3 regions of the Methylobacterium indicum genome follow, and region 3 is predicted to be linked to each of the others. Evidence: predicted binding sites of a transcription regulator. Region 3 holds the regulator's gene; each other region holds the start of a gene.
The links. Region 3 encodes LexA, which represses DNA repair genes until DNA is damaged. Its sites were predicted from a motif close to TGTTCNNNNTGTGTTCNG; they were not measured.

Region 1 (10,155 bases), 2.7 Mb from region 3:
GCCTTGCGGTGCGGCGGCACCAGATCGGCGGCCACCACCGAGCCGAGGCCGAAGAAGGCGCCGTGGCAGAGCGCCGTGACGATGCGGGCGAGCATCAGCAGGCGGTAATCGGGGCTCAGCGCGCAGAGCGCGTTGCCGAGGATGAACAGCCCGACCAGCACCAGGAGCGCCCGGCGCCGGTCGAGGCGGCCGAGCAGCACCGCCACCACCGGCGAGCCGAAAGTGACGCTGAGCGCGTAGCCCGAGACGAGCAGCCCGGCGGTCGGGATGTCGACGCGGAGGTCGGCCGCCATCTCGGGCAGGAGCCCCATGATGACGAACTCGGTGGTGCCGATGCCGAACGAGGCCGCCGCCAGCGCCAGGAGCGCCAGGGCCACGGGCCGTCCGCCCGACGCGGCGCGGGCGGTATCGTCGAGGGTGTACTGCATCGCCGTCCCCATTGCTGCGATGCAGCATAAAGACGGTGGCGTCCCGGGTTCAGCCGCTCTCGCGCATGGCTGGCCTGCCCGACACCGGGGGCGTCAGCGCAAGGCGGCCCGGGGGCCGGCGGCGGCGGGGAGGGCGGCGAGCGCGTCGCGGACGATCGATTCGGTGAGGATCTGCGGCAGCACCGCGACGCCGCCGCGCCCGTCGTAGAGCAGGTAGAGCGGCACGCCCGAGCGGCCGTTGGCCTCGAGCACCCGGGTGATCTCCGGGTTCTGGTTGGTCCAGTCGCCCTTGAGCTGGGCCACGTCGCGAGCCTTGAACGCCGCCTGGACGGCGTCGGCCCGCAGGGTGGCGCGGTCGTTGACCTGGCAGGTGATGCACCAGGCCGCCGTCATGTTGACGAAGACCGGGCGGTGCTCGGCCAGCAGCCCGGCGAGCCGGGCCTGGCTGAACGGCTCGACCCCGTCGGCGGAGGCGACCGCCACCGGCCCGGCGCGGTCCCGATCGAGCACGGCCAGGAGCCCGGCGAGGCCGAGGAGGGCCACGATTACCGCGGCCTGCGCCCCCCGCCGTCCGAGCCCCTCGGCCGTCCGGCCGCGCTCGATCGCCCAGGCGCCGAACCCGACGAGGACGAGACCGGTGAGGCCGGCCATCAGCCCGGTCGGGCCGACCTGCTGGCTCAGCACCCAGACGAGCCAGGCCACCGTGAGGTAGAGCGGGAAGGCTAGAAGCCCCTTGAGCGTCTCCATCCAGGCGCCGGGCCGGGGCAGGCGGCGCAGGAGTGCCGGCCAGGCCGCCAGCAGGGCGAAGGGCAGGGCGAGGCCGAGGCCCAGCGCCGCGAAGACCGTGAGGGCCACGGCCGCTCCCTGCGTCAGGCCGTAGCCGACCGCCGCGCCCATGAACGGCGCGGTGCAGGGCGTGGCGACCACCGTCGCCAGCACGCCGGTGAAGAACGAGCCCTCGAGCCCCGTGCGCCGGGTCAGCCCGTCGCCGAGGGCGGCGGCCCGGCCGCCGAGATGCCAGACCCCCGACAGGCTCAACCCCATGGCGAGGAGCCCGTAGGCGAGGCCGGCCACCACCAGGGGCGATTGCAGCTGGAAGCCCCAGCCGATCTGCGCGCCGCCGGCCCTGAGCGCGATCAGCACCGAGGCGAGGCCCAGGAAGGTGGCGAGCACGCCCGCCGCGTAGGCGAGGCCGTGCAGCCGCACCCGGCCCGGGCTCTCGCCGGAATGGCGCACCAGGCTCAGGACCTTGATCGACAGGACCGGGAAGACGCAGGGCATCAGGTTGAGGAGGAGCCCGCCCAGGAAGGCGAGGAGGGCGGCCTGCCACAGGCCCTCGGCCTCTCCCGTCCCGGTCGCAGGCGCGGCCGGAATGGGGGACGCCGGCGCGGCGGCGACCGGAGCCGGGGCGGGCGCCGCCTCGCCGAGCGCGTAGGCGCGGCGGACCGGGCCGGAGGCGGTTTCCTCGGTCAGGGTCAGCACGCCGTCGGCGCGGGGTGCCGGGGCGTCGGGGGCGGCCTGGCTGCTGCGCTGCAGCCGCAGGTGCAGGCCCGCCGCGTCGCTGGTCGCGACCTGCGGGGCGGCATGCTCCAGGGCGGTCTCGGAATAGGGGAAGAACGCGACGTCCCGGGCCCGGAGGCCGGGCGCGTCGAGGGTCAGGACCGGGTTCGCGCCGCCCTCGCTCATCCGCACCGGCCAGGGTGCCGGCACCGGCACCTTTTCCCGGGCCTGCGCGAACAGCTCCGCGGTGCGGGGATCGGGCCGCGGGCTGGTGCCGGCGGGGGCGACCGGCAGGCCGAGCGACAGGTTCGCCTCGCCGGGCACGCATTCGCGCTCGCAGACGAGGTAGGAGACCTTGGCCTTGAGGCTCACCGGCCCCGGCCCGAGGGTCTCGGGCACCGTCAGCGGCACCGTGAGCAGCACCTCGCCCTCGTAGCCGAAATTCATCAGGTCGCCGACCGGGATCCGCTCCGGCGCCGGCCATTCCACCGCCCCGGCGGCAAACCCCGCCGGCAGGGTCCAGGCGATCTCCGGCGGCAGGCCGGAATCGCCCGGGTTGCGCCAGTAGACGTGCCAGCCCGGCTTCATCGTGAGGCGCACCCCGGCGGTGAGGGGGGAGCCGGGGGCGACCGCGCCCTCCTGGGTCACCAGCTCGGCCCGGACGAGATCGGCGTATTTCGAGCGCCCCGTGACCTGCGCCTGCGCCCCGGCGGGCCCGAGGACGAGGCAGGATGCGAGAAGGGCGAGGAGGGCGAGGGGACGGGCGGGCATGGTCTCCGGGTTACCCGGACTCCGTGGCGCTGGCGAGGCCGGCCCGCATCGCGTTCGCGTGAAGCCTGCGGCTCATCCCGCGGGCTCGCGCCAGGGGACCGGGTCGAGGGCGGCGGCGAGCGCGTCGAGGAAGCGGCGGGTGCGGGCGGCGCGGGCGCGGCGGCGGGCGCCCAGAAGCGCCACGACGGGCGCCTCCGGCGCGGAGAATCCCGGCAGGAGCCGGACGAGGCGGCCCGCCCGCAGGTCGTCGGCGACGTCCCATTCCGAGCGCAGGATGACGCCCCTGCCGGCGAGCGCCCAGCCGCGCACCACCTCGCCGTCGTTGCTGGCGAGGCGCGGCTCGATCCGCACCCGCGCCTCGCGGCCGTCGCGGGCGAAGCGCCACAGGGTCACGTCCTCGTCGTTCTCGCGCAGCGCGATGCAGGCATGCCGGCGCAGGTCGTCGGGTACGGACGGCTCCCCCCGGGCGGCGAGGTAGGCCGGGGCCGCGCAGACGATCCGGGCGTTGGGGGCGAGCCGCCGGGCGATCAGCCCGGGGGCCGCCCCGGCGATCTCCCCGACATGCACCGCGAGGTCGAAGGTGCCCTCCGGCACGCCGCCGAGGCGGTCGGACAGGGTGAGGTCGATCGCGACCTCGGGATGCGCCGCCTGGAACGCCGCCGCGACCGGGGCGACGTGGCGGCGCCCGAAGCCCAGCGGCGCCACGACCCGCAGGTGACCCACCACCTGCCCGCGCCGGGCGGCCAAAGCCTCGTCGAGTTCGCCCAGCGCATCGAGGATGGCGCGGCCGCGCTCGGCGAGCAATTCGCCCTCGTCGGTGAGCGCGAGGTGGCGCCCGGCGCGATCGACGAGATGCGTGCCGAGCCGCTCCTCGAGGGCGCGCAGGCGCTGCGTCACCGCGGGCGGCGACACGTCGAGGGCCCGCGACGCGGCGGCGAGGGAGGGCGCCTCGGCCACGGCGAGGAAGAAGCGGAGGTCGTCGGTCGCGAGCATTAAGTCTGCTCTTAATGCAGAAGGCAGGCGGCGTTAATGGCGCTCCCCGGCGCGTCGTGGTTCCTGTCGTCACCCCGGACGACACGAGAGCGACCCACGCACCATGGCCGAACCGACCCCGCTCCACGCCCTCGACACGCCCTGCCTGCTCCTCGACAAGGCGATCCTGCGCGGCAACGTCGCGCGGATGCGAGCACACCTGGACGGGCTCGGCGTGACCCTGCGCCCGCATCTCAAGACCGCCAAGTCCCTCGACGTCGCCCGCCTCGCCATGGCGTCGCCGACGGGTCCCGCCATCGTCTCGACCCTGCGCGAGGCCGAGTATTTCGCGGCGGGCGGGGTGCGCGACATGATCTACGGGGTCGGCATCGCTCCGGCGAAGCTTCCCCGGGTCGCGGCGATCCGGGCCGGCGGCACCGACCTCGAGATCATCCTCGACAGCCTCGACCAGGCCGAGGCGGTGGCGGCCCATGCCCGCGCGAGCGGCGATGCGCTCCCGGTGCTGATCGAGGTCGATGCCGACGGCCACCGTTCCGGCGTCGCGCCGGGCGACCGCGACACCCTGGTGGCGATCGGCCGGACGCTCACCGGCGGCGGCGCCGCATTGCGCGGCGTGATGCTGCATGCCGGCGACAGCTACGCCCTGTCGGACCCCGACGCCCTGGCGGCCGCGGCCGAGGACGAGCGCGTCGCCGCCGTGACGGCGGCCGAGATCCTGCGGGCGGCGGGCCTGCCCTGTCCGGTGGTGAGCGTCGGCTCGACACCGACGGCGCGGTTCGCCCGCGACCTCACCGGCATCACCGAGGTCCGGGCCGGCGTGTTCATGTTCGGCGACCTGTTTCAGGCCGGAATCGGCGCGGTCGCGGTGGCGGACATCGCCGTCTCGGTGCTCGCCACCGTGATCGGCCACCAGCGGGCGAAGGGCTGGATCATCGTCGATGCCGGCTGGATGGCGCTCTCGCGCGACCGCGGGACGGCGCGCCAGGCCGTCGACCAGGGCTACGGCCTCGTCTGCGACCCCGCCGGCCGGCCCTATCCCGACCTCGTGGTGCGCGACGCCAACCAGGAGCACGGCATCGTGGCGGTCCGTACGGGCTCGGGAGCCGACCTGCCGGACCTTCCGATCGGCGCGCAGGTGCGCATCCTGCCCAACCACGCCTGCGCCACCGGCGCGCAGCACGACCGCTACCACGTCCTCGATGCGGATCACCGCGTCGCGGCCGTCTGGCCCCGCATCAACGGCTGGTAGGAGCCCCCATGACCGATCCGATCACCCGCCTCGCCACCCGCGACGCCGCGGCACCCGCCGGGCACTACTCGCAAGGAGTGGCCTGGGGCGACCTCGTCTTCGTGTCGGGCCAGCTCGGCGCCCGGCCGGACGGCAGCCACACGGCCGACCAGCCCTTCGAGGTCCAGGCGCGCCAGGCGCTCGCGAGCCTCCTCGCGATCCTGGCCGAGGCGGGCAGCGGGCCGGAGCGCATCCTGCGGGTGACCGCCTACGTCGTCGGCGTCGCGCACTGGCCGGAGTTCAACCGGATCTACGCCGAGGTGATGGGCGGGGCGAAGCCGGCCCGCACGGTGGTGCCGGTGCCCGAACTCCACCACGGCTACCTCGTGGAGGTCGAGGCGATCGCCGTACGGGGCGGATGAGGCCGCGCCGCGGCCTCCTCACTCCGCCTCTTCCGGCTCCGGCCCGCGGGTCGGGTCGAGGCCCTTGGCGTCCTGCTCCCTTGCCTGATCCTTGGCCTTCTCCTTGTCGGTCAGGCTCGGGCGCCGCTCCGGGCCCTTCAGGGCCACGGTCTGGCCGGTGCGGGCGGCCTCGTAGATCGCCTCCATCAGGATCTGGTCCTGCAGCCCCTCCTCGCCCGGGGTGCGGGGGGTGCGGTTCTCCAGGATGCAGGTCGCCATGTGGTCGATCTCGAGGGCGAACTGGTTCTTCGCCCCGAGCACCCGCTCCTCCCGGGCCTCGGCCTTGCCCTCGCGGTGGCTGAGGAACAGCCTCTGGCCCTGATACGCGAAGGCGTTCTGGAGCGCGATCGCGCCGCCCTCGGCCTGCACGGTCAGCGAGCGGGTCTCGTGCGCGCCGTAGCTGGTGGAGCAGAGCGCCAGCGCGCCGGAGGGGAAGCGCAGGGTGAAGGCCACCGTCTCCTCGACCTCGCGGTAGAGCGGATCGTCCGGCGAGTGGATCTGCGCCTGGACCGCGACCGGTTCCTCGCCCATCAGCGCCCGTACGCCGTTGAGGCAATAGAGCCCGATATCCGGCAGCGACCCGCCGCCGGCCAGCGCCTTCTTCAGGCGCCACTGCTCGGGCAGGCTCATGGTCTGGGTGTTGGTCGCCTCGATCAGCCGGACCTTGCCGTACTTGGCGCTGCGCACGAGGCGCACGACCTCGCGGTTGTAGGGCTCGTACTGGCAGCGATAGGCGATCATCAGCTTCACCTTCGCGGCCGCGCAGGCCTCGATCATCGCCCGCGCCTCGCCCGACGAGACCGCCATCGGCTTCTCGCACAGGACGTGCTTGCCGGCGCCCGCCGCGGCGATGACCTGGTCGCGGTGGAGCGCGTTCGGGGTGACGATGTAGACGGCCTTCACCTCCGGGTTGCGGGCGAGCGCGTCCCAGCCGTGGTAGCCATGGACCGCCTCCGGCTTGATGCCGTACTGCGCCGCCACCGCCTTGGCCTTGTCGGGTGAGCCCGACATTAGCGCGACGGGCCTGGCCTTGCGGCACTCGCCGAAGGCCGGAAGGATTTCTTCGAGCGACAGCCGGCCGAGGCCCACGATCGCGAACCCGACCCGCTCGGCCGGCGGCAGCGGCGCGGCGGGGGGCGGAGCAGGGCGGTCGGAGGGGCCGCGCCAGTTCGGGAAGCTCACCCGGCCGTTCTCGACCTTGCCGGTATCGACCGGCCGCTCTGGGCCGGGCAGACCCTGGCCCGACGCACCTTGGGCCGACGCCGTCCCGAGGCCGACCAGTGTGGCACCCCCGGCCATCATCAGGCTGCGGCGCGAGAGGGCGGTGACATCGTCCGGCATCGGGCAACCATCCGTGGCGGTTTTGGGAGCCTGCGCAACGTGCCGGGGGTGGTGGGGTTCCGCCCGGCACGGGAGGCGAGCGATCCGCGTCCGCCCGGTCCGACGGAGGCCCGAACGCAGAGAAGCCGGCCTCGACGGCCGGCTTCCTGGAACGATCAGCGACGGCGGAAGGCTCACTCGCCCGCCATCATCTCCGGCGAGAAGTGGCCGCACCAATCCTGGGACGAGACCACCGGCCACAGGCCGTGGCCCTGCGGCTCGGGCTGGCTCACCGGCGGGTTGAAGCGGCACAGGCCCTCCTCGCCCTGCGGGGCGCCGGCATTGAGCTTGTGGTCGTCGAAGTAGCGGCAGCTGCGGCAGTTCGCGGACGGGTTCGTCGCCATGCGGCATCTCCTCGTGAATTAGAAACGCTCCAATCAGCGGGACAACGGCGGGGCAGGCGGGGGGTTCCGGGCGTCTCGGATGCGGCTTTCGACCACGGGGTTCAGCGCGCTTCCGCCTTGAACGAAACAGGAACGAGGGCCAGGTTGCGGGGATGGACGACGCCCTGAAGAAGAAGCTCACCATCCTCGCCGACGCGGCGAAGTACGATGCCTCCTGCGCCTCGTCGGGAGCGCCGAAGCGCAAGGCCGAGGCCGGCGGGCTCGGCTCGACCACCGGGGCGGGCATCTGCCACGCCTACACGCCGGACGGGCGCTGCGTCTCGCTGCTCAAGATCCTGCTCACCAATTACTGCCTGTTCGACTGCGCCTATTGCGTCAACCGGCGCTCCTCGAACGTCCGCCGGGCCAAGTTCTCGGTCGACGAGGTGGTGACGCTGACGGTCGAGTTCTACAAGCGCAACTACATCGAGGGGCTGTTTCTCTCCTCCGGCATCATCCGCTCGCCCGATCACACGATGGAGCAGCTGATCCGGGTGGCCAAGACCCTGCGCCAGCGCCACGGCTTTCGCGGCTATATCCACCTGAAGACCATCCCGGAGGCGAGCCCGTGGCTGATCGAGCAGGCCGGGCTCTATGCCGACCGGCTGTCGATCAACCTCGAACTGCCGACCGAGGCGAGCCTGGAGCGGCTGGCGCCGGAGAAGGACGGCGCCGCGATCCAGACCGCGATGGGCCAGATGGGCGAGCGCATCCTGCAGGCCAAGGAGGAGAAGCGCCGCTTCGCGCCGGCCGGGCAGTCGACGCAGGTGATCGTCGGCGCCGATGCCAGCACCGACGAATCGCTGATCCGCACCAGCGCCCGGCTCTACGACCATTACGGATTGAAGCGGATCTACTACTCGGCCTTCAGCCCGATCCCCGACGCCGCCTCGATCCTGCCGAGCCAATCCCCGCCGCTCCAGCGCGAGCATCGGCTGTACCAGGCCGACTGGCTGATGCGGTACTACGAGTTCTCGCCCGACGACGTGGCGGGGGCGACGGAATCCGGCATGCTCGCCCTCGACGTCGACCCCAAGCTCGCCTGGGCCCTGCGCAACCGCGACCGCTTCCCCGTCGACGTCAACAAGGCCGACCGGGAGATGCTGCTGCGGGTGCCGGGGCTCGGCGTCCGGGCGGTGGACAAGATCGTGACGGCGCGCCGCCACGCGAGCTTACGACTCGACGACGTGGCGCGCCTGACCTCCGGCCTCAAGCGCGCCCGGCCGTTCCTCGTCGCCGCCGACTACGCGCCGACCCGGCTCACCGACCGGCTCGACCTGCGCGCCCGCCTCGCCGAGCCGCCGCGCCAGCTGAGCCTGTTCTGATGGAGGCTCAGACCCTTCAAGCCCGCACGATCCGGCTCGCACCCGGCGCCGATCTCGACGGGTTCCGGGGAGCGATCCGGCGGCTCGTCCCGGCGGGCGTCCCGCCGGAGGCGGTGACCTGGGTCGAGGGCGAGGCCCCGTCGCTGTTTCCCGACGCGATGCCGGAGGCGGCGCCGGGCCCCGCGCTCGCCCTGCCGCGGGCGGTGGCCGGCCTCGTCGCCTCGGTCGTGATGCACCGTGACCCCGAGCGCTACGGCCTGCTCCACCGGCTGATCCGGCGCGTCGCCGACGGCGAGCGCCACCTCGCCGAGGTGGCGAGCGACCCCCTGGTCCACCGCCTGCACCTGATGCGCAAGGCGGTGGGGCGCGACCTGCACAAGATGCACGCCTTCCTGCGCTTCCGCCGCGCCGGGGCGGGGCAGGAGGGCCGGGAGCGCTTCATGGCGTGGTTCGAGCCCGACCACCACATCCTGGCGGAGGCCGCGCCGTTCTTCTCCGCCCGCTTCCCGTCCTTCGACTGGTCGATCCTGACCCCGGACGGCTCGGCGCACTGGGACGGTCGCTCCCTTCGCTTCGGGCCCGGCGGCCGGCGCGAGGACGTGCCGGAGCAGGACGCCTTCGAGGCCGGCTGGACCGACTATTATTCCAGCACCTTCAACCCCGCCCGCACCAACCTCGCGGCGATGCGGGCCGAGATGCCGAAGAAGTACTGGCACAACATGCCCGAGACGGCGGCGATCCCGGCGCTCGTGCGCGAGGCCGGGCGGCGGGTCGGCGAGATGATCGCCCGTGCCCCCGAAGCCCCCGTCAAGCGCGTGCCGGCCCGGGCGCTCGCCGCCATGGCGGCGCAGGAGCCGGATTCGCTCGCCGCGCTGAACGCGGTCATCCGCGCCTCCGAGCCCCTGGTGCCGGGCGCGACGCAAGCCGTCCTCGGCGAGGGCCCGATCGGGGCGGGGATCGCCTTCGTGGGCGAGCAGCCGGGCGACCAGGAGGATCTTCAGGGGCGGCCCTTCGTCGGCCCTGCGGGCCAGCTCCTGTCGCGGGCCTTGCGGGAGGCGGGGATCGACCGCGACCGGGCCTATCTCACCAATGCGGTCAAGCACTTCAAGTTCGAGGCGCGGGGCAAGCGCCGCATCCACCAGAAGCCGACGGCAGGCGAAGTCGCGCATTACCGCTGGTGGCTGGAGCGCGAGCTCGCCTTCGTGGCGCCGCGCCTCGTGGTGGCCCTCGGCGCTACGGCGGTGCTGGCGCTCACCGGCCGGCAGGTGCCGATCACCCGGGCCCGCGGGCCGGCGACGTTCGAGGGCAAGCCCTATGCCTGCCTCGTCACCGTCCACCCCTCCTACCTCCTGCGCCTGCCCGACACGGCCCGGCCCGAGGCCTATGCGGCATTCGTCGCGGACCTGCGCCAGGCCGCGGCCCTCGTGGCGGAGCCGGCTCTCGGGGCTGCGGGATAGGATCTTACCTTACGGAAACGCTGCGCTGCGGCAACCAAGCCCGGGCTGCCGAGTTTGTCGCCTGACCGAATCGGGAATCGAGGACCATGAAGCTGATCGTGTCCGCCCTCGCGGCGGGATTGTGCCTGGCGGGCGCCGCGTCGCCCGTCTTCGCCAAGGGTGGCGCCAAGGCGGACCGCTTCGACGGCAACTGGAGCGTCGAGGTCATCACCGAGGGCGGGGCGTGCGA
Region 2 (10,155 bases), 560 kb from region 3:
AAGGGGACCGGGACGCGGCACGTGCGGTTGCCCGCGGGAGGAACATGATGGATCGCAAGACGATCGGTGGCCTGTCGGTGGCCCGGGTGCTGCACGACTTCGTGGTCGAGGAGGCCCTGCCGGGCACGGGGGTCGCCCCCGAGGCGTTCTGGAACGGGCTCGCGGGTCTCGCGCGCGACCTCGCGCCCCGCAACCGCGCCCTGCTGGAGACCCGCGACGCCCTGCAGGCCAAAATCGACGCGTATCACCGCGAGCGGGTCGGCAAGCCGGTGGACGAGGCGGCCTACAAGGCCTTCCTCACCGAGATCGGCTACCTCCTGCCCGATCCCGGCCCGGTCCAGGTGCGCACCGACAACGTCGACGACGAGATCGCCACCATCGCCGGCCCGCAGCTCGTGGTGCCGACCTCGAACGCCCGCTACGCGCTGAACGCCGCCAATGCCCGCTGGGGCTCGCTCTACGACGCTTTCTACGGCACCGACGCGGTGTCGGAGGAGGGCGGTGCGACCCGCGGCGGCGGCTACAACCGCACCCGCGGCGCCCGGGTGGTGGCCCGCGCCCGTGCCTTCCTCGACCGCACCGTGCCGCTCGCCGGCGGCCGCCACGCCGACGTGGTGACCTACGCGGTCGAGGGCGGCCAGCTCGTCGGCAACATGAACACCGGCGACACGATCCCGCTCGCCCGGCCGGAGGCCTTCGCGGGCTACCGCGGCAAGGCCAGCTCGCCCAACGCCCTGCTCCTGCGCCACAACGGCCTGCACGTCGAGATCGTCCTCGACCGCACCCACCGCATCGGCCGCTTCGACGCGTCGGGCGTCGCCGACATCCTGGTCGAATCCGCGGTCTCGACGATCATGGACCTCGAGGATTCGGTCGCGGCGGTCGATGCCGACGACAAGGTCGTGGTCTACCGCAACTGGCTCGGCCTGATGAACGGCACCCTCGCGGCGGCGGTCGAGAAGGACGGTAAGCGCTTCGAGCGCAAGCTCAACCCCGACCGGACCTACACCGCGCCCGACGGCGCGGGCGAGGTCACGGTGCCGGGCCGCTCGCTGATGCTGGTGCGCAATGTCGGCCACCACATGTTCACCGACGCGGTGCTGGACGAGTCCGGCGCCGAGGTGCCGGAGGGGATGCTCGACGCCGCCGTGACGGCCCTGATCGCGATCCACGACCTCAAGAGCACGGGCTTGCGCAACAGCCGCCGCGGCTCGGTCTACATCGTCAAGCCGAAGATGCACGGGCCCGACGAGGTCGCCTTCGCGGTCGAGCTGTTCAACCGCGTCGAGGCGATGCTGGGCTTGGCGCCCAACACGCTCAAGATGGGCATCATGGACGAGGAGCGCCGCACCACGGTCAACCTCGCCGCCTGCATCAAGGCCGCGGCCGAGCGGGTGGTGTTCATCAATACCGGCTTCCTCGACCGCACCGGCGACGAGATCCACACCTCGATGGAGGCCGGCCCGGTCATCCGCAAGAACGACATGAAGGGCACGCCCTGGATCAAGGGCTACGAGGAGAACAACGTCGACGTGGGTCTCGCCTGCGGCCTGCTCGGCCGGGCGCAGATCGGCAAGGGCATGTGGGCGGCCCCCGATGCCATGGCCGAGATGCTGATGCAGAAGGGCGCCCACCCCAAGGCCGGCGCCTCGACCGCCTGGGTGCCCTCGCCGACCGCCGCGACGCTCCACGCGCTGCACTACCACGAGACCGACGTGAAGGCCCGCCAGCAGGAGCTGGCGCGCCGCCCGCGCTCGGCCCTCGACGAGATCCTGCAGGTTCCGCTCGCCCGCTCGAACTTCGCCCCCGACGACGTGCAGCAGGAGATCGACAACAACGTCCAGAGCATCCTGGGCTACGTCGTGCGCTGGATCGACCAGGGCGTCGGCTGCTCCAAGGTGCCGGACATCCACGACGTGGCCCTCATGGAGGACCGGGCCACCCTGCGGATCTCGTCCCAGCACATCGCCAACTGGCTGCACCACGGCGTGGTGTCGCACGAGCAGGTGATGGAGACGATGAAGCGCATGGCGAAGGTGGTCGACCGCCAGAATGCCGGCGACCCGCTCTACCGCCCGATGGCGCCGGGCTTCGACGGTCCCGCCTTCCAGGCCGCCTGCGATCTGGTCTTCAAGGGCCGCGTCCAGCCCAACGGCTACACCGAGTACGTGCTGCACGCCCGGCGCCGCGAGGCCAAGGCGGCGGGCGCACCGGCCTGACGGACGGAGAGGGCAGGGCGCCGCGCGAGGCGGCGCCCTGCCTCGAAGCCCGGGCCGGCGCCACCGCGTGCCGGCCCGGGTTCAGCAGATCGCGTTCGCGTTCGTCATCACGTCGATCGCGTACCCGCGATAGGACACGCCCGACGGGCTGATGTAGGTCTTCACGAATCTCGGCAGCACGGAGGTGTAGGTGCTGCTGACGATGACCGCGGCCCCGATGTCGCCGTCGCGCATGATGTTGCCCGCGGAGGCGATCACGTCGGCATCGGTCAGGGTCGTCCGCGTGCCGGAGCAGACCTTCACCGTCCCGCCGCTCCTCTGGATCATGAACATGTCGATCGTCGCGCCGGGATAGCGCACGAACGTATTGGCCCGGCGCTTGATGTACGCGTCGATCAGATCCGACATGCAGCTCGAGCTTGGGCAGGTGGACATCGCCCGCGCGATCACCACCGAGGCCCGGTTCACGTCCCGCTTCGTGTTGACCATGAAGACGATGTCGTGCGTTCCCATGAACATCAGCAGCGCGAGGCTGCTGATCACGGCGAATTCCACCGATGCCGTGCCCCGGACGGAGCGCAGGAACGTGTCGAGGCGGGCCGGCATCCGGTGGATTCACACCCCTATCGACGGAAGACGACCGAATCCTGGGCGACCAGCTCCGGAACCATCGGGACGAGACGCGGCGCCGGCATCTTCGCCCGCAGCAGGATGACGTCCTGGCTCGCGCCGGTGTCGAAGACGGTGCCGGTGATCGCGAGCGACGCCGTCGGCACGGTCGGGAGCCTCATGGCCTCGACCGTGATGCCGCCGGCCTGACCGAGGCAGCTCTGCCTGAAGGCGACCTTGGCGCAGATCCTGGCGACGTAGCCCGGCTTGTCCTGCGCCAGGATCTCCGGCTCGGGATTCGAGGCCGTCTGGTAGAGCGCGTCGCTGATCGTCTGCTGGAGGTAGCAGTAGACCACGAATTGCAGCAGCCCGAGCACGAGCATCAGCAGGGGAAAGGCGATCAGGGCGAACTCGACCGCCGTCGCCCCCGACCGGCACGTCAGCATCCTGACCGCCGAGATCATCGTGCGTTCTCGGCGAGAGGGGCGGTGGGACCATGGCATGCGCTCAGGCGGGTCGATTCACGGACAGGAATTCTGGCAGAAGCGCAAATAGTCGATCAGCCCGCCGAAGCTGTCGTCGAGCCCGGCCGCTCGCCACGAGATCCGGTATTCCTGCTGCTTCGTCACCTTGAATTTGTAGCTGCGCTCGATCCAGGTTTTCGACCAGACGCACACGTCCGCCATATATTGCTTCATGTATTGCGGGTCTGTCGTGGCGGTCAGGGATTGGCTGTCGGACTTGTATCCGCTCGTCTTCGGTTCGACCCAGAGCTCGATCCGCCGCGTCTGGCCGTCGAGGGACACCGTGCTCATGTTCGCCCCGTTCCTCGCCACGTCGCCGTCGCGTGTCAGGCCGTCTGTGTCGTTCGGGTTCGAGCAGATGACGGTGTCGTTCGGATACTGGTACGCGCCGACGTTCTTGCGGGCCGTGTAGACGTAGCGGATCTCGTAGGCCCCGACCGGCAGGTTGAAGACCATGTTGATCGACGAATTCGTCGTGTCGGTGTTCCTGTTGGCGTTCCTGGGGCAGGCGGCTGTCTGGGCCTGCGTCCGGGTGCCGACCTGATTGGCGCAATCGCTGTCCAGCTCGGCGAAGGACTGGCCGTATTGCACGCCGTCGCCCGTCGCGATGGCCGAGAGCTGGTCGACCTCGACGCCGGCATTGGTCGTGCCCCAGGATTTTCCCTGGCAGAGCGCGCTGGGGCAGTTCGCCTGCGACATGGTGCCGAACACGGCCCAGCCGCCGACCAGCTGCGAGGCGTAGCCCTCGAACGACTCGGACATCAGGGTCGTCGGCGGGCCGGACGAGGAGGCGGCCTCGACGGTGCAGTCGCGTACGACAGCGAAATCGACGCTGCCCCTGTTGAGGAAGCGCTCGAAGAACAAGGCGACCGCGCCGTTGGCCACGACGTGGATGTTGCCGGGGCGGACCGTCAGCGGCGGCACGGTCAGGACCGTGGCGGAGACCGTGGGCGTGGCGGTGACCTGGGCGGTCGCGGCAAGGGCTCGCTCCGACCGGTTCTTGTCGGCGTAGGATTGCACCGTCGCGACGTAGCCGTTCGGCATGCTGAGGCCGCTCAGGCTATCGACGTAGACCTTGGCCTGGCGGCAGCTCAGGTCGGCCGCCGAGATCAGCCGCTGCTTGTACTCGACGGCGCGCGCGATTTCGATGCTGCCGCCGATGCCCACCATGATGATCGGCAGCAGGATGCCGAACAGCACCGTCGTGAGACCCGCCCGATCGTCGCGAAACCTGGAACGCCTTCCGGGAGCGAAACGCATTCTCGTCCCTACGAACAGCGCGAACCAAGTCTCTCCCCACTCTCGGCGGGAGGCGTTTAACAAGTATGAATTGATCACTGGAGGTTGTGCCGGTGTCGCGACGAATTCCCGTTAAAGTGTTTCGATCGGTGTCCGGCAGCCTGCGTGAGACGGCACCCCCGCCCCCGTCGGGCACCCGCGAAACGAGGCGGCGCCCGGCCATGTCGTGGCCGGGCGCCGCTCGCGACCCTCATCCGATGCAGGCACGTCGCGACGGACCGGATCGCAGTCCGTCGCGATGGGCGCGGCCTAGAACGGGATATCGTCGTCCAGGTCGTCGTACCGCTTCTGGTTGCCGCCGCCGCTCGACGACGGGGCCGGGCGCCGCTCGCCGCCGGACGAAGAAGAACGTCCGCCGGAGCTGCGGCCACCGCCGCCGCCACCGTAATCGCCGCCGCGGCTGATCTGGCCGCCGCCCATCTCGTCGCCGCCGCCCATCTCGGACATGCCGCCCTCGCCGCCGCCGCCGCGGCCGTCGAGGATCGTCAGCTCGCCGCGGAAGCGCTGCAGCACGATCTCGGTCGTGTACTTCTCCTGGCCGGACTGGTCCTGCCACTTGCGGGTCTGGAGCTGCCCCTCGACGTAGACCTTCGAGCCCTTGCGCAGGTACTGCTCGGCGACGCGGGCCAGGTTCTCGTTGTAGATCACGACCGAGTGCCACTCGGTCTTCTCCTTGCGCTCGCCCGACGCCTTGTCCTTCCAGGACTCGGACGTGGCCAGGCGCAGGTTCACCACCGGATCGCCGGAGGCCAGCCGGCGGGTCTCGGGGTCGCGCCCGAGATTGCCCACCAGGATCACCTTGTTCACGCTGCCCGCCATCGCGCTCTCCTCTCGTTCCATCTCACTTGGGCGCTCGTTCCGGCGCACGCCCACCCGACGCCGCGGACCACCGCTTCGGTCGCGCGAGTTGGGCCGAACCGGCCGGGTCCGGCAAGGGGAGGGGGCAGCTTGTGCCCGAAACACACATTGCCGAGACCTGAGCGTGTTCTACATTTGTTCGATCGACAAGGCAAGCGGCATCGTGCGCCGGACACCGGTCGCGGACAACCTTCCGCGGCACATGGTACAATCGATAGTCGCAAATTCAGGCGACCCGAGGTCCGGACGGTGTGCAGGTGGACTGTTCCACGCCGGACCGTCAGCGGCGACCGATTCTCCATTACCATCGTGGGGCTCTGGAGTGAGGCAGAAACGTTCAGTCGCGAACGTTCACTCGAACGCCGCCGGATAATCCACCCCGATCAGCGTCAGCCCGCCCGAGGGCGCCAGCGGCCCGCAGCGGGTGCGGTCGCGGGAATCGAGCACGTCGCGCACGCCCTGCGGGGTGAGCCGTCCGCCGCCGGCGAGCATCAGGGTGCCGACCATGCCGCGGACCTGATGGTGCAGGAACGAGCGCGCCGCGGTGACCACGACGATCTCCTCGCCCTCGCGCGTCACGTCGAGCCGGTCGAGGGTGCGGACCGGGCTGTTGGCCTGGCACTCCGCCGCCCGGAAGGCGGAGAAATCGTGCCGGCCGAGCATCAGCTGCGCCGCTTCGTGCATGAGGGCGGCGTCCAGCGCCCAGGGCACGTGCCAGACGAAGCCGCGGGTGAGAGCGGGCGGGGAGCGGCGATTGAGGATGCGGTAGCGGTAGTGGCGCTTGACCGCCGAGTGGCGGGCGTCGAAATCCGGCCCGACCTCGTCCGCCGCGATCACCGCCACCGGCTCGGGGCGCAGATGGGCGTTGGCGGCATCGCGCACGGTGTCGGTGCGCCACGGCTTGTCGAGGTCGAGATGGACGACCTGATGCGTGGCATGCACCCCGGCATCGGTGCGCCCGGCGCAATGCACCCGCACCGGCCCGCCGACGAAGCGGGCGATGGCCTCTTCCAGCGCCTGCTGCACCGAGCGGTCGGCGGCCTGGCGCTGCCAGCCGGCGAAGGCGGTACCGTCATACTCGACGACGAGCTTGTAGCGGGGCATCAGGCGAGGCGGGTGCCCGGTGCGAGCTGCCGCCCGCGGGCAAAATCCTCGAACGGCATCGCGCCCTTGCCGGCGGGCTGGACGGTGACGAGGCGCAGAGCCCCCTCGCCGCACGCGACCGTGCCGGCGGCATCCAGCAGCGTCCCGGGCTCGCCCGAGCCGTCCGCCCGGCGCGCCCGCAGCACCTTCACCCGCTCTGGCCCGCGGCCGAGATCGGCCATCAGGTAGGCGCCGGGGAAGGGCGACAGGCCGCGGATCCGGTCGTAGACGGCGCGCGCCGGCTGCGAGAGATCGAGCCGCGCCTCCTCGTTGGTAATCTTGTGGGCGTAGGCGATGCCCTCCGGGTTTTGGGCCCGGAATTGCAGGTTGCCGCGCTCCAGCGCGCCGAGCGCCCGCGCCATCAGGTCGGCGCCGAGCGGCATCAGCCGGTCGTGCAACTCGCCGGCCGTCATGTTGGGGGTGATGCCCACCCGCTCCAGCATCCCGACCGGGCCGGTATCGAGGCCCGGCTCCATCTTCATCACGGCGACGCCGGTCTCCTCATCGCCTGCCATCACGGCGCGCTGGATCGGCGCCGCGCCGCGCCAGCGCGGCAGCAGGGAGGCGTGGAGGTTGAGGCACCCCAAGGCCGGCGCGTCGAGGATCGCCGGCGGCAGGATCATGCCGTAGGCGACCACCACGGCGACGTCGGCCTCGTGGGCGCGAAAGGTCTCGGCGGCCTCCTCGGTGCGGAGCGTCGTCGGCGTCAGGACGGGAAGCCCGAACTTTTCGGCGAGCGCCTGGACCGGCGAGGGGCGCAAGGCCATGCCGCGGCCGGCGGGCGCGGGCGCGCGGGTATAGACCGCCACGACCTCGTGGCCGCCGCCGACGATCTCGGCCAGCGTCGGCACCGCGAAATCCGGGGTGCCCATGAACACGACCTTGAGCGGCATATCAGGCGGCTTCGCGCTTGGCCGCCTTGGCGAACTTCTTCATCACCCGGTCGCGCTTGAGCTTCGACAGGTGGTCGATGAACAGCACGCCGTTGAGGTGATCGATCTCGTGCTGGAGGCAGGTGGCAAGCAGGCCGTCGGCCTCCTGCTCCACGGTCTCGCCGTCGAGGGTGCGGAAGCGCACCCGCACCCGGTCGGGCCGGATCACCTCGGCATAGTAATCGGGAATCGACAGGCAGCCCTCCTCGTAGGGACGGGTCTCCTCCGAGGTCCAGACGATCTCCGGATCGAGGAGGACGAGCGGCTTGCGGTCCTCCTTCTCCTTCGAGGTGTCGATGGTGACGATACGCACCGCCTCGCCGATCTGGATGCCGGCGAGGCCGACACCCGGGGCGTCGTACATCGTCTCCAGCATGTCCTCGGCGAGCTTCCGCACGTCGCCGGTGATCGTGCCGACCGGCGCCGAGATCTCGCGCAGGCGCGCGTCCGGCAGGATGACGAGGGGACGGATGCTCATTCGGGCGCCAGCAAAGTCGGGGGGCCGGGCGCCGCAGCGGCGCCCGTGAAGTGTCCGGGAGATAAGGATTCGTCTCTCCGGGGTCAAACCCGATGTCGCAGCCCGGCTAGAACGCCGTGCGCTGACGGATCGCCGCCGAGAGCGTGCCCTCGTCGAGGTAGTCGAGCTCGCCGCCGACCGGCACGCCATGGGCGAGCCGCGTCACCTTGATCGGCAGGTGGGTCAGGAGCTCGGTGACGTAATGGGCGGTGGTCTGCCCGTCGACCGTGGCGTTGAGCGCCAGGATCACCTCGCGCATCTCCGGGGCGCTCACCCGCTCGACCAGGCGGCCGAGATTCAGGTTTTCCGGCCGCACGCCGTCCAGCGCCGACAGCACGCCGCCGAGCACGTGGTAGCGCGCCGTCACGGCGCCGGAGCGCTCCAGCGCCCAGAGGTCCGACACGTCCTCGACCACCACCAGCATCGAGGGGTCGCGGCTCTGGTCGCGGCAGATCGTGCAGGGATCCTGCGTGTCGACGTTGCCGCATTCGTGGCAGACCACGATCCGGTCGGAGGCGACCTTCATCGCGTCGGCCAGCGGCGCCAGCAGCGTCTCGCGCTTCTTGATGAGCTGGAGGGCGGCCCGCCGGGCCGAGCGCGGCCCCAGGCCCGGCATGCGGGCCAGAAGCTGGATCAGCCGCTCGATCTCCGGACCCGCGACGGCCTGGGGCATGGGGAGTGGGTCTTTCGTAGGGTGCTGTACGCCGGACGCGGAGGCCCCGGAATCCTCCTCTCCCCGCGGGCGGGGAGAGGACTTCATCGACCTTGTCGTCGATGAAGTGAGCGCAGGCGAAAGCCGGAGCGGGGGTGAGGGGGTGCTTCCGGAAGTGCCTCATTCGGCGCTTCCCCCTCACCCTCGGCTATCGCCTCGCTGCGTCCCCTGAACGGGGACACAGCCCTCTCCCCGCCCGCGGGGAGAGGGGAACGCGACCGACCCGATGTTGCGAAACGCCGAGCCGGATCAAAAAAGCTAGAATGGCAGCTTCATGCCGGGTGGCAGCGGCAGGCCCTTGGTCAGGTCCTGCATCCGCTCCTGGGCGGCCCGCTCGGCCTTGGCCTTGGCGTCGTTGAGGGCGGCGACGATCAGGTCCTCGAGGATCTCCTTCTCGTCCGGCACGAGCAGCGCGGGATCGAGGGTCAGGCCCTTCACGTCGCCCTTCGCGGTCATCGTCACCGAGACCGAGCCGCCGCCCGACGCGCCCGTGACCTGGACGCCGTCGAGCTCGGACTGAAGGTCGGCCATCTTCTGCTGCATGGCCTGGGCCTGCTTCATCAGTCCCATGATGTCCATGGCGGCGTCCTCGCGGTGTGAGAGAGAAGTTCGTCGAACGGGATGTGGGGCGCCGGGGGCCCGCCGGCTACAGGTCCGGGTCGTCGGAATCCGGCGGCGGGACGTCGTCGGGCTCCGGCGTGTCGGGAGCCTTGTCGCGGACGTCGACGATCTGGGCGCCCGGGAAGCTCTTGAGCACCGCCTGGACCAGCGGGTGGCTCGCCGCGCCCTGGTGGCGGCTCGCGACCGCGGCCTTGGCCCGGGCGTCGAGCGTCGCCTCGCCGGTCTCGTGCGACAGGGCCACCACCCAGCGCCGGCCGGTCCAGGCATGGAGGGCGTTGGCGAGGTCGGTGGCGAGCGTCGCCCGTCCGCCCTCGGCGAGGCGAAGCTCGATCCGGCCGTCCTCGAACCGCACCAGATGCGCGTCGCGCTCCAGCGCCATCTTGAGGCCGATGTCGCGGCGCTCGTCGGCGAGCGCCACCACGTCCTCGAACCGGCGCAGGAGCGGGCCGGATTCGGCCTTCGGTGCCGGGGCGGCTTGCGGGGCGGGAGCGGGCCGGGGCTCCGGCGCCGACGGGACCAGGGTCGGGCGCGGCATCGCCGGGGCCGGGGCGGGCGCGGGCGGCATCTCGGCGCGCACCTCCGGCAGGGCGCGCAGGGCCGGCGCGGCGCCACCGGCCCGCATCGCGGTGACCGGGGCGGGGGCCGCCTGCATCGCGGGCGCCGTCGCCCGGACGGGGGTGCTCGCCATCGCGGAGGCGCCGGCCGGGGCGGCGCCCGGCGC
Region 3 (10,155 bases):
AGGCCGCGCATCTGCGCGCCGCCCGGGGCCTCGTCGGCTGGTCGATGGCCGATCTCGCCGGGGCGAGCGGCCTGTCCCTCTCCACCGTCCGGCGCCTGGAGGAGGGCGGCGAAGGGCCGGCCTCCCGCAGCCGCCACGCCGCGGTCGCCGCCCTGCGCCGGGCCGGCATCGGCTTCGTGGTCATCGACGGGGATACTCTGGCGGTCGTCAAGGTGCGGTGATCCGGGCTCTTTCCGGGCCCGGCACGGCTTGCCATATCTGCCGCATGCCCGCCCCGAAGAAGCTCCGCCCGTCGACCGGCAAGGCCTCGAAGCCCGAGCTGAAGCCGCTGGACCCTTTCCTCGCCGAGTTGCTGAACCCGGCGCTGAACCGCGACCGCCTGCCCGTCGTCGAGCCGCCCCCGCCCGAGCCGCCCAAGCGGGGCCGCCCGCGCAAGGATGCCGCGGCGGCGAAGCCAGCGCCCGGCCCGGTCTCGGAAGCGAAACCCGCGCGTCGCACGAAGCGGGCCGAAACGTCGGCTCCCGACGGCTTCGGCGAGGCGCCGCAGGCCGCCTTCGCGCACGGCACGGCGGCGGATGTCGATCCCAGGCTCGCCCAGGCCCTCGGCCTGCGCGAGCCCGAGGCCGCCGGCGGCCTCGATCCGTCCGAGGCGGTGGAGGAGCGCGGGTCGCTGGCCGCCGAGGGCGTCTCGGCCACGGTCGACGCGCTGACCAAACTCCTCACCGAGGGCAACCCGCTGTTCAAGAACGGCGAATTGTGGCGTCCGCACCGGCCCGAGCGGCCGCAGAAATCCGAGGGCGGCGTCCCGTTCCGGCTGAATTCCGAGTTCACCCCGGCCGGCGACCAGCCCCGCGCCATCGCCGAGCTGGTGGCCGGCATCCAGGGGCAGGAGCGCGATCAGGTGCTCCTCGGCGTGACGGGCTCGGGAAAAACCTTCACGATGGCCAAGGTCATCGAGGAGACCCAGCGCCCGGCCCTGATCCTCGCCCCGAACAAGACTCTGGCGGCGCAGCTCTACGGCGAGTTCAAGAGCTTCTTTCCCGACAACGCAGTCGAATATTTCGTTTCCTACTACGATTATTACCAGCCCGAGGCCTACGTCGCGCGCTCCGACACCTTCATCGAGAAGGAATCCTCGATCAACGAGCAGATCGACCGGATGCGCCACTCGGCCACCCGGGCGCTCCTGGAGCGCGACGACGTCATCATCGTCGCCTCGGTGTCGTGCATCTACGGTATCGGCTCGGTCGAGACCTATACGGCGATGTCGTTCACGGTCTCGCTCGGCGAGAAGATCGAGCAGCGCCAGCTCGTCGCCGATCTGGTGGCTCTGCAGTACAAGCGCATCCAGTCCGATTTCGCCCGCGGCACCTTCCGGGTCCGCGGCGACGTGATCGAGCTGTGGCCGGCCCACCTGGAGGATCGCGGCTGGCGCATCGGGCTGTTCGGCGACGAGATCGAGGCGATCTCCGAGTTCGACCCGCTGACCGGCAAGACCCTCAACACGCTGAAATTCGTCAAGGTCTACGCCAACAGCCACTACGTGACGCCGCGCCCGACCCTCCAGCAGGCGGTGAAGGGCATCAAGGACGAGCTGAAGTGGCGGGTCGAGGAGCTGACCCGGATGGGCCGGCTGATCGAGGCCCAGCGCCTGGAGCAGCGCTGCACCTTCGATCTCGAGATGATCGAGGCAACGGGGGCCTGCAACGGCATCGAGAACTATTCGCGCTACCTCACCGGCCGCAAGCCCGGCGAGCCGCCGCCGACCCTGTTCGAGTACCTGCCCGACAACGCGCTGGTCTTCACCGACGAGAGCCACGTCACGGTCTCGCAGATCGGCGGCATGTACCGGGGCGACTTCCGCCGCAAGGCGACGCTCGCCGAATACGGCTTCCGGCTGCCCTCCTGCCTCGACAACCGCCCCCTGCGGTTCGAGGAATGGGACGCGATGCGCCCGCAATCGATCCACGTCTCGGCGACGCCGGCGAAGTGGGAGCTGGAACAGACCGGCGGCGTCTTCGCCGAGCAGGTCATCCGCCCGACCGGCCTCGTCGATCCGGTGATCGAGGTGCGCCCGGCCCGCTCGCAGGTCGACGACCTGCTCGGCGAGGTGAAGGAGGTGGCCGCCGCCGGCTACCGCACCCTCGTGACCACGCTCACCAAGCGCATGGCCGAGGACCTGACCGAGTACCTGCACGAGAACGGCGTGCGGGTGCGCTACATGCACTCCGACATCGACACGCTGGAGCGGATCGAGATCATCCGCGACCTGCGGCTCGGCGCCTTCGACGTGCTCATCGGCATCAACCTCCTGCGCGAGGGCCTCGACATCCCGGAATGCGCCCTCGTCGGCATCCTCGACGCCGACAAGGAGGGCTTTCTGCGCTCCGAGACCTCGCTGATCCAGACCATCGGCCGCGCCGCCCGCAACGCCGACGCCCGCTGCATCCTCTATGCCGACCACATCACCGGCTCGATGGAGCGGGCGATGGCCGAGACCGAGCGCCGGCGCAAGAAGCAGCTCGCCTATAACGAGGAGCACGGCATCACGCCCCAGAGCGTGAAGCGCAACATCTCCGACATCCTGGAGAGCGTCTACGAGCGCGACCACGTCCAGGTCGATACGGGGCTCGCCAAATCCGCCGTCACGGTGGGCCACAACCTCAAGGCCGTGATGGCCGATCTCGAGAAAAGGATGCGGACGGCGGCCGCCGATCTCGACTTCGAGGAGGCGGCGCGCCTGCGCGACGAGCTCAAGCGGCTCCAGGCGACCGAGCTCGCCATCGCCGACGATCCGATGGCCGAGCAGGCCGACGTCGAGCGCGAGGCCGGCCGCTTCGGCGCCAAGCGCAAGCGGCGCGGCGCGGAGCCCTTGGGCTACGGCCCGGGCGGCAAGGGCACCTCGGACGAGGGCACCCGCATCCGCCAGCCCGACCTCGACGACATGGGCCCGGGCACCGACCGCGAGGTGCCGTTCTCCTATGCCGAGCGCCCGACCGGCCGCTCGACGCAAGGCTTCCCGGGCCAGAAGCCGAAATACAAGGGGCGCAAGGGCCGGGGCTGAGGCCCATGCAAGAGGCCGGTGCGGTGGACAGTCCCCGCGCCGGTCGGACCCCGCGCGGGGCACGGCTCATCGTCCGTTCGACCCGCGATATCCCCGTCTATCACCCCGGTTGCTGCGGCCGCGCGCCGCTTTCTCGAAGCCGCTTGCGGAACACTTGCGGAACGCTTACCATGTTCGCGATTTGTTTCCGGAGCGCGGCAGCGCGGGGATGAGAGTGTCACATGCTCACGCGTAAGCAGTTGGACCTGCTCCGCTTCATTCAGCAGAGAATGCGCGAGACGGGAGTCCCGCCGTCCTTCGACGAGATGAAGGACGCCCTCGACCTCAAGTCGAAATCGGGCATCCACCGCCTGATCACCGCCCTGGAGGAGCGCGGCTTCCTGCGCCGCCTGCCGAACCGGGCCCGGGCGATCGAGGTGATCCGCATTCCCGACACGGTGACGGGGCCGGCGACGGCGACGGCGACGGCGCCCGCGGCCGGGGCCGAGGTGGTGCGGTTCAACCCGAGCGTCGTCGAGGGTGGGCGCGCCCACGAGCCGAAGCGGCCCGCCGGCATTCCCGCCATGGCGACCGCCTCGGACGAGAACGGTCACTCGGTCAGCGTGCCGGTGATGGGCCGGATCGCCGCCGGTACGCCGATCTCGGCGATCCAGAGCCAGAGCCGCACGGTGGCGATGTCGCCGGACTTTTTGGCCAGCGGCGAACACTACGCCCTGGAGGTGCGCGGCGACTCGATGATCGAGGCCGGCATCCTCGACGGCGACCTCGTGGTGATCCGCCGCCAGGAGACCGCCAATACCGGCGACATCATCGTCGCGCTGATCGACGACGAGGAGGCGACCCTGAAGCGCCTGCGCCGCCGCGGCTCGTCGATCGCGCTGGAAGCCGCCAACCCGGCCTACGAGACCCGGGTGCTCGGGCCGGACCGGGTGCGGATCCAGGGCCGGCTGGTGAGTTTGGTCCGGAAGTACTGAGAGGTCTTCCAGTCAGGCGCTGAAACCCTCCCCCCTCTGCGGGGGAGGGTGGACCCTGCGTCATTAGGGGCCGGGAGAGGGGCAGCGCGACGCTGATCCAGGGAGTGCCCGTCAGAACGGTTCAGTCTTTTCCGGAGGCGGCGTCCCCTCTCCCGCCCCGCTTCGCGGGGCACCCTCCCCCGCAGAGGGGGGAGGGTTGGAGCGGTAGCGCCCGTCAATGCGCGCTCCCCGTCGCCACGAACTTGAACAGGAACACCGCCGCGATCACCCACACCACCGGCTTCACCTCCCGGAACCGCCCGGTGAGCAGCTTGATCACCGCGTAGGTGATGAAGCCGAAGGCGACGCCGTTGGCGATCGAGTAGGTGAAGGGCATCAGAAGTGCCGTCACGCAGGCCGGCAGCACCTCGGTCAGGTCGTCCCAGTCGAGATCGACCAATTCGTGCAGCATCAGGCAGGCGACGTAGAACAGGGCCGGGGCCGTGGCATAGGCCGGGACCGAGCCGGCGAGCGGCGCGAAGAACAGGCAGGCCAGGAACAGGACCGCCACCGTTGCGGCGGTGAGCCCGGTGCGGCCGCCCTCCTCGACGCCGGACGCGCTCTCCAGATACGCCGTGGTGCTCGACGTGCCGAGCAGCGAGCCGACGAAGATCGAGGACGAATCCGCCATCAGCGCCTTGTCGAGGCGCTCCATCTTGCCTTGGGTAAGCAGTCCCGCCCGGTTGGCGACGCCCATCAGCGTGCCGGTGGCGTCGAACAATTCGACGAGGAAGAACACCAGGATCACGTTGAGCAGGCCGCCCGACAGGGCACCCTTGATGTCGAGGGCGAACAGCGTCGGGGCGATCGAGGGCGGCAGCGAGGCGACGCCCTGGAAAGTGTTGTCGGCGACGATGAAGCTCAACGCCGTGACGGTGAGGATGCCGGCGAGCAGCGCGCCGCGGATCTTGCGCACCGAGAGCACCGCGACGATCAGGAAGCCCAGCACTGCCAGCACCGCGCTCGGCTTGTGCAGGTCGCCGAGCGTCACGAAGGTCGCCGGGCTCGCCGCCACCACGCCGGCGCTCTTCAGCGCGATGATCGCGAGAAACAGCCCGATGCCGACCGTGATGGCGATGCGCATCGATCGCGGGATGCCGTCGACGATGATCCGGCGTAGCCCCGTCAGCGTGACGGCCATGAAGCACAGGCCGGAGATGAACACCGCGCCGAGCGCCGCCTGCCAGGTGTAGCCCATCTGGAGCACCACCACGTAGGCGAAGTAGGCGTTGAGCCCCATGCCGGGCGCGAGCGCGATCGGGTAGTTGGCGTAGAACGCCATCACCAGCGAGCCGATCGCCGCGACGAGGCAGGTCGCGACGAACACCGCCCCCTTCGGCATCCCGGCATCGCCCAGGATGTTGGGGTTGACGAAGACGATGTAGGCCATCGTCAGGAAGGTGGTGAGCCCGGCGAGCAGCTCGGTGCGTATGGTGGTGCCGTGGGCCGAGAGCGCGAAGGTGCGCTCCAGGAACCCGCCTCCGGAGGAACCGGTCGGCCGGGTCAGGCCGTCGTCGCGCTTCAGGTCCATCGCTCCTCCTCGCCGCTCTGGGTCGTGGTGCTGATCTGTCGGAAGATCCGGTCGGGCGCGAACGGCGTCGCGGTCAGCCGCGCGCCGGTCGCGTCCCGGATGGCGTTGGCGAGCGCCGCCGCCACGGGGTTGAACGGGCTCTCGCTCATCGACTTGGCGCCGAGCGGCCCGACCGCGTCATGGGTGTCGGCGAAGATCACCTCGGTGCGCGGCACGTCGGCGAGGGCCGGGATGTGATAGGTGCGGAAGGTCGGGGTCGCGACCCGGCCCCCGGCGTCGATCGCCAGGTCCTCGTAGAGCGCCGCGCCCAGCGCCTGGGCGACGCCGCCCTCGATCTGGCCGCGGCACTGGACCGGGTTCATCACCCGGCCGGCATCGGCGGCGTGGACGCTTCGCAGAATCCGCACCTCGCCGGTCTCCGGCCGCACCGCGACCTGGAAGCCCTGGACGTTGAACGCCACCGAGCGCGGGCTGCCGTCGGCGTGCCCCGCCGCCTCCGCGGGGCCGAGATCGGCGAGCCTCACCCGGGCGTCTCCCGCGCTCACGCCGTCGCCGTCGAGCCGGCAGGCGGCGGGATCGACGCCGAGCCGGGCGGCGGCGCGCCTCCGCAGCAGCGCGGCCAGGCTGTCGGCGGCGCGCCACGTCGCCTGGCCGGCGACCACGATGCCGGTGCTGCCATAGGCGCCGGTATCATGCCCGACCGCGTCGGTGTCGCCCTGGCGCAGGACGATGCGGTCCGGCGTGGTGGCGAGAACCTCCGCGGCGATCTGGCCGTGCACCGTCGAGGTGCCGTTGCCGAACTCCACCGTGCCGACATGCAGGACGTAGCGGCCATCCGCGAGCGCGATCCGCGCCTCGGCGAAGTGGCCCCGCGGCGGGATGGTGTCGATCATCGACAGCGCCATGCCCGATCCCGTGCGCCAGCCCGCCGGGGCGGGGGGAGGGGGCTCGGCCAGGGACGCCGCGACCGCGTCGAGGCATTGGTCGAGGCCGTAGCTGCCGTACCGGACGTCGTGCGGCTCCAGGCTCGTCGACACCATCGGGTCGCCGGGGCGGACGACGTTGCGCCGCCGCAGCTCGAACGGGTCGAGGTCGAGCGCGCGGGCGAGCTCGTCCATGGCGGATTCGACCGCGAAGATGGTCTGGCTCAACCCGTAGCCGCGAAAGGCGCCGGCCGGCAGGGTGTGGGTGTGGACGGCATAGCCGTCGACCCGCTTGTTGGCGCAGCGATAGACCGCGATCACCTCGTTGCAGCCGTGATGCAGCACGCCGCCGGCATGGTTGCCGTAGGCGCCGGTATTCGACAGCACCTGGAGATCGATCGCCGTCAGGGTGCCGTCGGCCCGGGCGCCGAGGCGCACCCGCACCCGCATCGGGTGGCGGGTGGTGGTGGCGGTGAACTGCTCGGTGCGGGTCAGCTCCCAGCGGACCGGCCGGCCGGTGGCCAGCACGGCCAGCGCCACCAGATCCTCGGTCAGCATCTCCTGCTTAGCCCCGAAGCCGCCGCCGACCCGGCCGCACTCGACCCGGACCTTTTCGCGCGGGAGATCGAACAGGGCGCAGAGGGCGTCGCGGGTGAGGAACGGCACCTGGGTGCTGGAGCGGAGGACGAGGCGCCCGTCCGGGTCGCGCCAGCCCATCGCCGCATGGGTCTCCAGATGCGCGTGCTGGATCCGCTGCGAGCGGTAGGTGCCCTCGTGCACCACGTCGGCGGCCGCGAGACCGGCGGCCACGTCGCCGATCTCGCCATGCGCCTCGGCGGCCAGGTTGGGATGGGGATGGAGCGGCGGCGCGTCCTCGCCCGTCGGCCGCGCGCCGTGGACCAGGGGGGCGTCGGGGTCGAGCGCCCGCTCGGGATCGAGGCAGGCCGGCAGCACCTCGTAGTCCACGATCAAGGCCCGGCAGCCGGCGGCGGCGGCGGCCTCCGTCTCGGCGAGCACCGCGGCGACGCGCTGGCCGACGAAGCGCAGGACCGGATCGAGCACCCGCGTGTCGCTGGCATCGTCGCCCGGGTTCTGGTGCCGGCCCGTGGAGAAGAGCCGGTCCGGCGCGTCCGCATGGGTCAGCACCCGCACGACGCCCGGCACCGCCAGGGCCGCCGCGGTGTCGATGCGGACGATCCGCGCATGGGGATGGGGCGAGCGCAGCACCTTGAGATGGAGCGCGCCCGGCAGGTCGCGGTCGAGGGTGTAGCGGGCCCGCCCGCTCACCACGGCGGCGCTGGCCGGGGCCGGGGGGCTGTGCCGGCAGGGCGCCGTCGGCGATCCGTCCACCCCCGCGGCGGCGTCGGCGATGCCCGCGATCGCGTCCGCGATCGACCGGTAGCCGGTGCAGCGACACAGGTTGCCCTTGAGCGCCGCCGGCAGGTCGCGGCTCTGGCCCTGGTCGAGGGCGGCCGCCGTCATCACCATGCCGGGGGTGCAGAACCCGCACTGGAATCCTTGCGCGGCGACGAAGGCCGCCTGGACCGGGTGGAGCGCGTCCGGCACGCCGTCCCCGGGCGCGCAGGGGCCCGCCAGGCCCTCGACCGTGGTGACCTGGCGCTCCGCCGCCCGGAAGGCCGGCACCAGGCAGGCATGAAGCGGTTCGCCGTCGAGATGGATCGTGCAGGCGCCGCAATCGCCCGCGTCGCAGCCCTTCTTGACCCCGAACCAGCCGAGTTCGCGCAGCAGGGTGCGCAGGGATTGGCCGGGCCGGGGCGCGACCTCGTGGCTCGTGCCGTTGACCGTCAGTCTCATGCGCGGCCTCCCGCGAGCTCGGCCCGGGCCTCCTCGGCGAGGAGGCCGGTGACGTGGCGGCGCCAGTCGGGCGCGCCGTGGACGTCGTCGTACCAGAGCCCGTCGGGGATCGCGGCGGCAAGCGCCGCCTGCAATGTCTCGGCCGAGGGCGGGGCGGGCCGGTCGATCCGCACCGGGCGCCGGGTCGCGGCCGTCACCGTGAGGGCGAAGGCGCCGGCGGAATCCAGGGTGGCGATCACCAGGGCGCCCGAGCGGCCGTTGGGGCTGAGCGAGATCCGCCGGAAGGCGGTGCGGCGGCCGAGGGCGGCCGCCGGCAGGTCGATGCGGCGCAGGATCTCGCCGGGGCGGAGCGCCGTCTCCTGCGGCCCGAGCACCAGATCGCGGACGGGGAGGCGCCGCTCGCCGCCCTCCGGCGTCCAGATCAGCCCCACGCCGTCGAGCGCGACCGTCAGCGCGATCATCGGCCCGGCCGGCAGCGCGAGGCACAGGTTGCCGCCGACGGTCGCGGCGTTCCAGACCTTGAACGAGCCGAGGAGCGCCCGGCAGCACTGGCCGACGAGGGGCGCCGCCCGGAAGGCCGGCGGCAGCGCGAGCCGGTCGAGGGCCGCGATGGGGCAGGTCGCGGCGATCCGCACGCCTGCATCATCCACCGCGAGCGGCTCCCAGCCGAGGGAGGGCAGGTCGATGAGCCGGGCGATCCCGTCCTGCGGCTCGGAGAAGAGCCAGGTCCCCCCGGCGAGCCAGGCGTCGCCCGGCCGCCACGCCGGCAGCGCGTCGCGGGCGCGGGGGGCCACCACCTCCGTGATGCTGTCGAGGTCCATGCGTCGTTCCCGCGATCCTCCGGGGCGCGGCCCCGGGCGGGGCCTGCCTCACCATAAGGCAAGATCCTGTCCAGCGCGGCTGCGACGTGGCGGCGGCCGCGGTCCGGGCCGCCCGGGCCCCGTTCCTGAGCCGGCGAACATCCTTTTACGAGGGCGCGTTAACTATTTGTCAGCAATCCGTTTGACTTTAATAGGTCATTAATACATTTTTCGCGCATACCGGACGATGAACAGGTCGGCGCCATGTCTACCCTTAGCAAGATTACTTTCGATCACGCGGTGCCGTCCGCAATCATGACGAAGGACATGGCGCCGCGCTCCCCGAGCGTCATCGACGCTCCCGCCGCCGCGTCGGAGGCGGTCGAACTGGTATCGGCCAGTTCGCACCAGCGGCAGGACGGGCCCGCCGCCCGGTCGGGCAAGTCCGGCGGCAAGTCCAGCGGCAAGTCCGGCCGCAAGTCGGCGGCTTCGAAGCCCGTCGATGCCGACGCGGTCATCAAGGCGTTCAACACCTGGGCGTTCAAGCGCGAGCAGCCCGGCAACGCCGAGCGTCTGGTGCCGATGGTCGAGGCGGCGGCCGAGGCCGGGCGTCCGATCGAGTTCGTGCTCTACTGGGGCAAGGGCCCGCGCGCCGAGATCGCCGCGCCGGACCTCGCCTGCCTCGACTATCTCGGCCAGCTCGCCGAGCGGGTGCGCCAGGTCTACGCTCCGGGCGCGGTCTTCCGGCTGATCTTCACCGACACCCACGCGACGCTGAACGGGCATCCGGCCGCGGCGATGAATGCCTATTTCGACGCCATCGATGCCGCCGCCCAGGCCCGCGGCTTCGCCAGCACCCGGCTCAGCGACGTCGTCGCCTTCGCCCGGGAGATCGGCGCCGCCGCCGCCGAGGAGGAGCCGTCCGGCGAGATCCTGGCGAGCCTGATCGCCTGCGCGGCCAAGTGGTACCGCGGCGAGGGCTCCACCGAGCAGGGTGCCCTCGACTACC

Region 1: the regulator LexA is predicted to act here: its motif matches at 7,223-7,240, upstream of miv_RS24405 (putative DNA modification/repair radical SAM protein).
Region 2: the regulator LexA is predicted to act here: its motif matches at 5,635-5,652, upstream of ssb (single-stranded DNA-binding protein).

The regions. Positions count from the first base shown of each region.
Region 1 is NZ_AP024145.1:5,260,513-5,270,667, reverse strand. It holds gene miv_RS24440 (MFS transporter) at 1-377, opposite strand, end outside; gene miv_RS24435 (protein-disulfide reductase DsbD family protein) at 522-2,699, opposite strand; gene miv_RS24430 (LysR family transcriptional regulator) at 2,772-3,692, opposite strand; gene miv_RS24425 (DSD1 family PLP-dependent enzyme) at 3,796-4,941, shown strand; gene miv_RS24420 (RidA family protein) at 4,950-5,342, shown strand; gene miv_RS24415 (Gfo/Idh/MocA family protein) at 5,361-6,722, opposite strand; gene miv_RS24410 (hypothetical protein) at 6,896-7,105, opposite strand; gene miv_RS24405 (putative DNA modification/repair radical SAM protein) at 7,258-8,469, shown strand; gene miv_RS24400 (UdgX family uracil-DNA binding protein) at 8,469-9,926, shown strand; gene miv_RS24395 (hypothetical protein) at 10,019-10,155, shown strand, end outside.
Region 2 is NZ_AP024145.1:861,684-871,838, forward strand. It holds gene miv_RS03950 (malate synthase G) at 48-2,219, shown strand; gene miv_RS03955 (TadE/TadG family type IV pilus assembly protein) at 2,301-2,825, opposite strand; gene miv_RS03960 (TadE/TadG family type IV pilus assembly protein) at 2,843-3,292, opposite strand; gene miv_RS03965 (TadE/TadG family type IV pilus assembly protein) at 3,350-4,552, opposite strand; gene ssb (single-stranded DNA-binding protein) at 4,901-5,470, opposite strand; gene truA (tRNA pseudouridine(38-40) synthase TruA) at 5,861-6,613, opposite strand; gene fmt (methionyl-tRNA formyltransferase) at 6,613-7,545, opposite strand; gene def (peptide deformylase) at 7,547-8,062, opposite strand; gene recR (recombination mediator RecR) at 8,169-8,774, opposite strand; gene miv_RS03995 (YbaB/EbfC family nucleoid-associated protein) at 9,072-9,392, opposite strand; gene miv_RS04000 (DNA polymerase III subunit gamma/tau) at 9,460-10,155, opposite strand, start outside.
Region 3 is NZ_AP024145.1:1,424,135-1,434,289, reverse strand. It holds gene miv_RS06625 (PAS domain-containing protein) at 1-221, shown strand, start outside; gene uvrB (excinuclease ABC subunit UvrB) at 266-3,064, shown strand; gene lexA (transcriptional repressor LexA) at 3,286-4,038, shown strand; gene miv_RS06610 (NCS2 family permease) at 4,253-5,608, opposite strand; gene miv_RS06605 (molybdopterin-dependent oxidoreductase) at 5,599-8,346, opposite strand; gene miv_RS06600 (FAD binding domain-containing protein) at 8,343-9,167, opposite strand; gene miv_RS06595 (hypothetical protein) at 9,462-10,155, shown strand, end outside.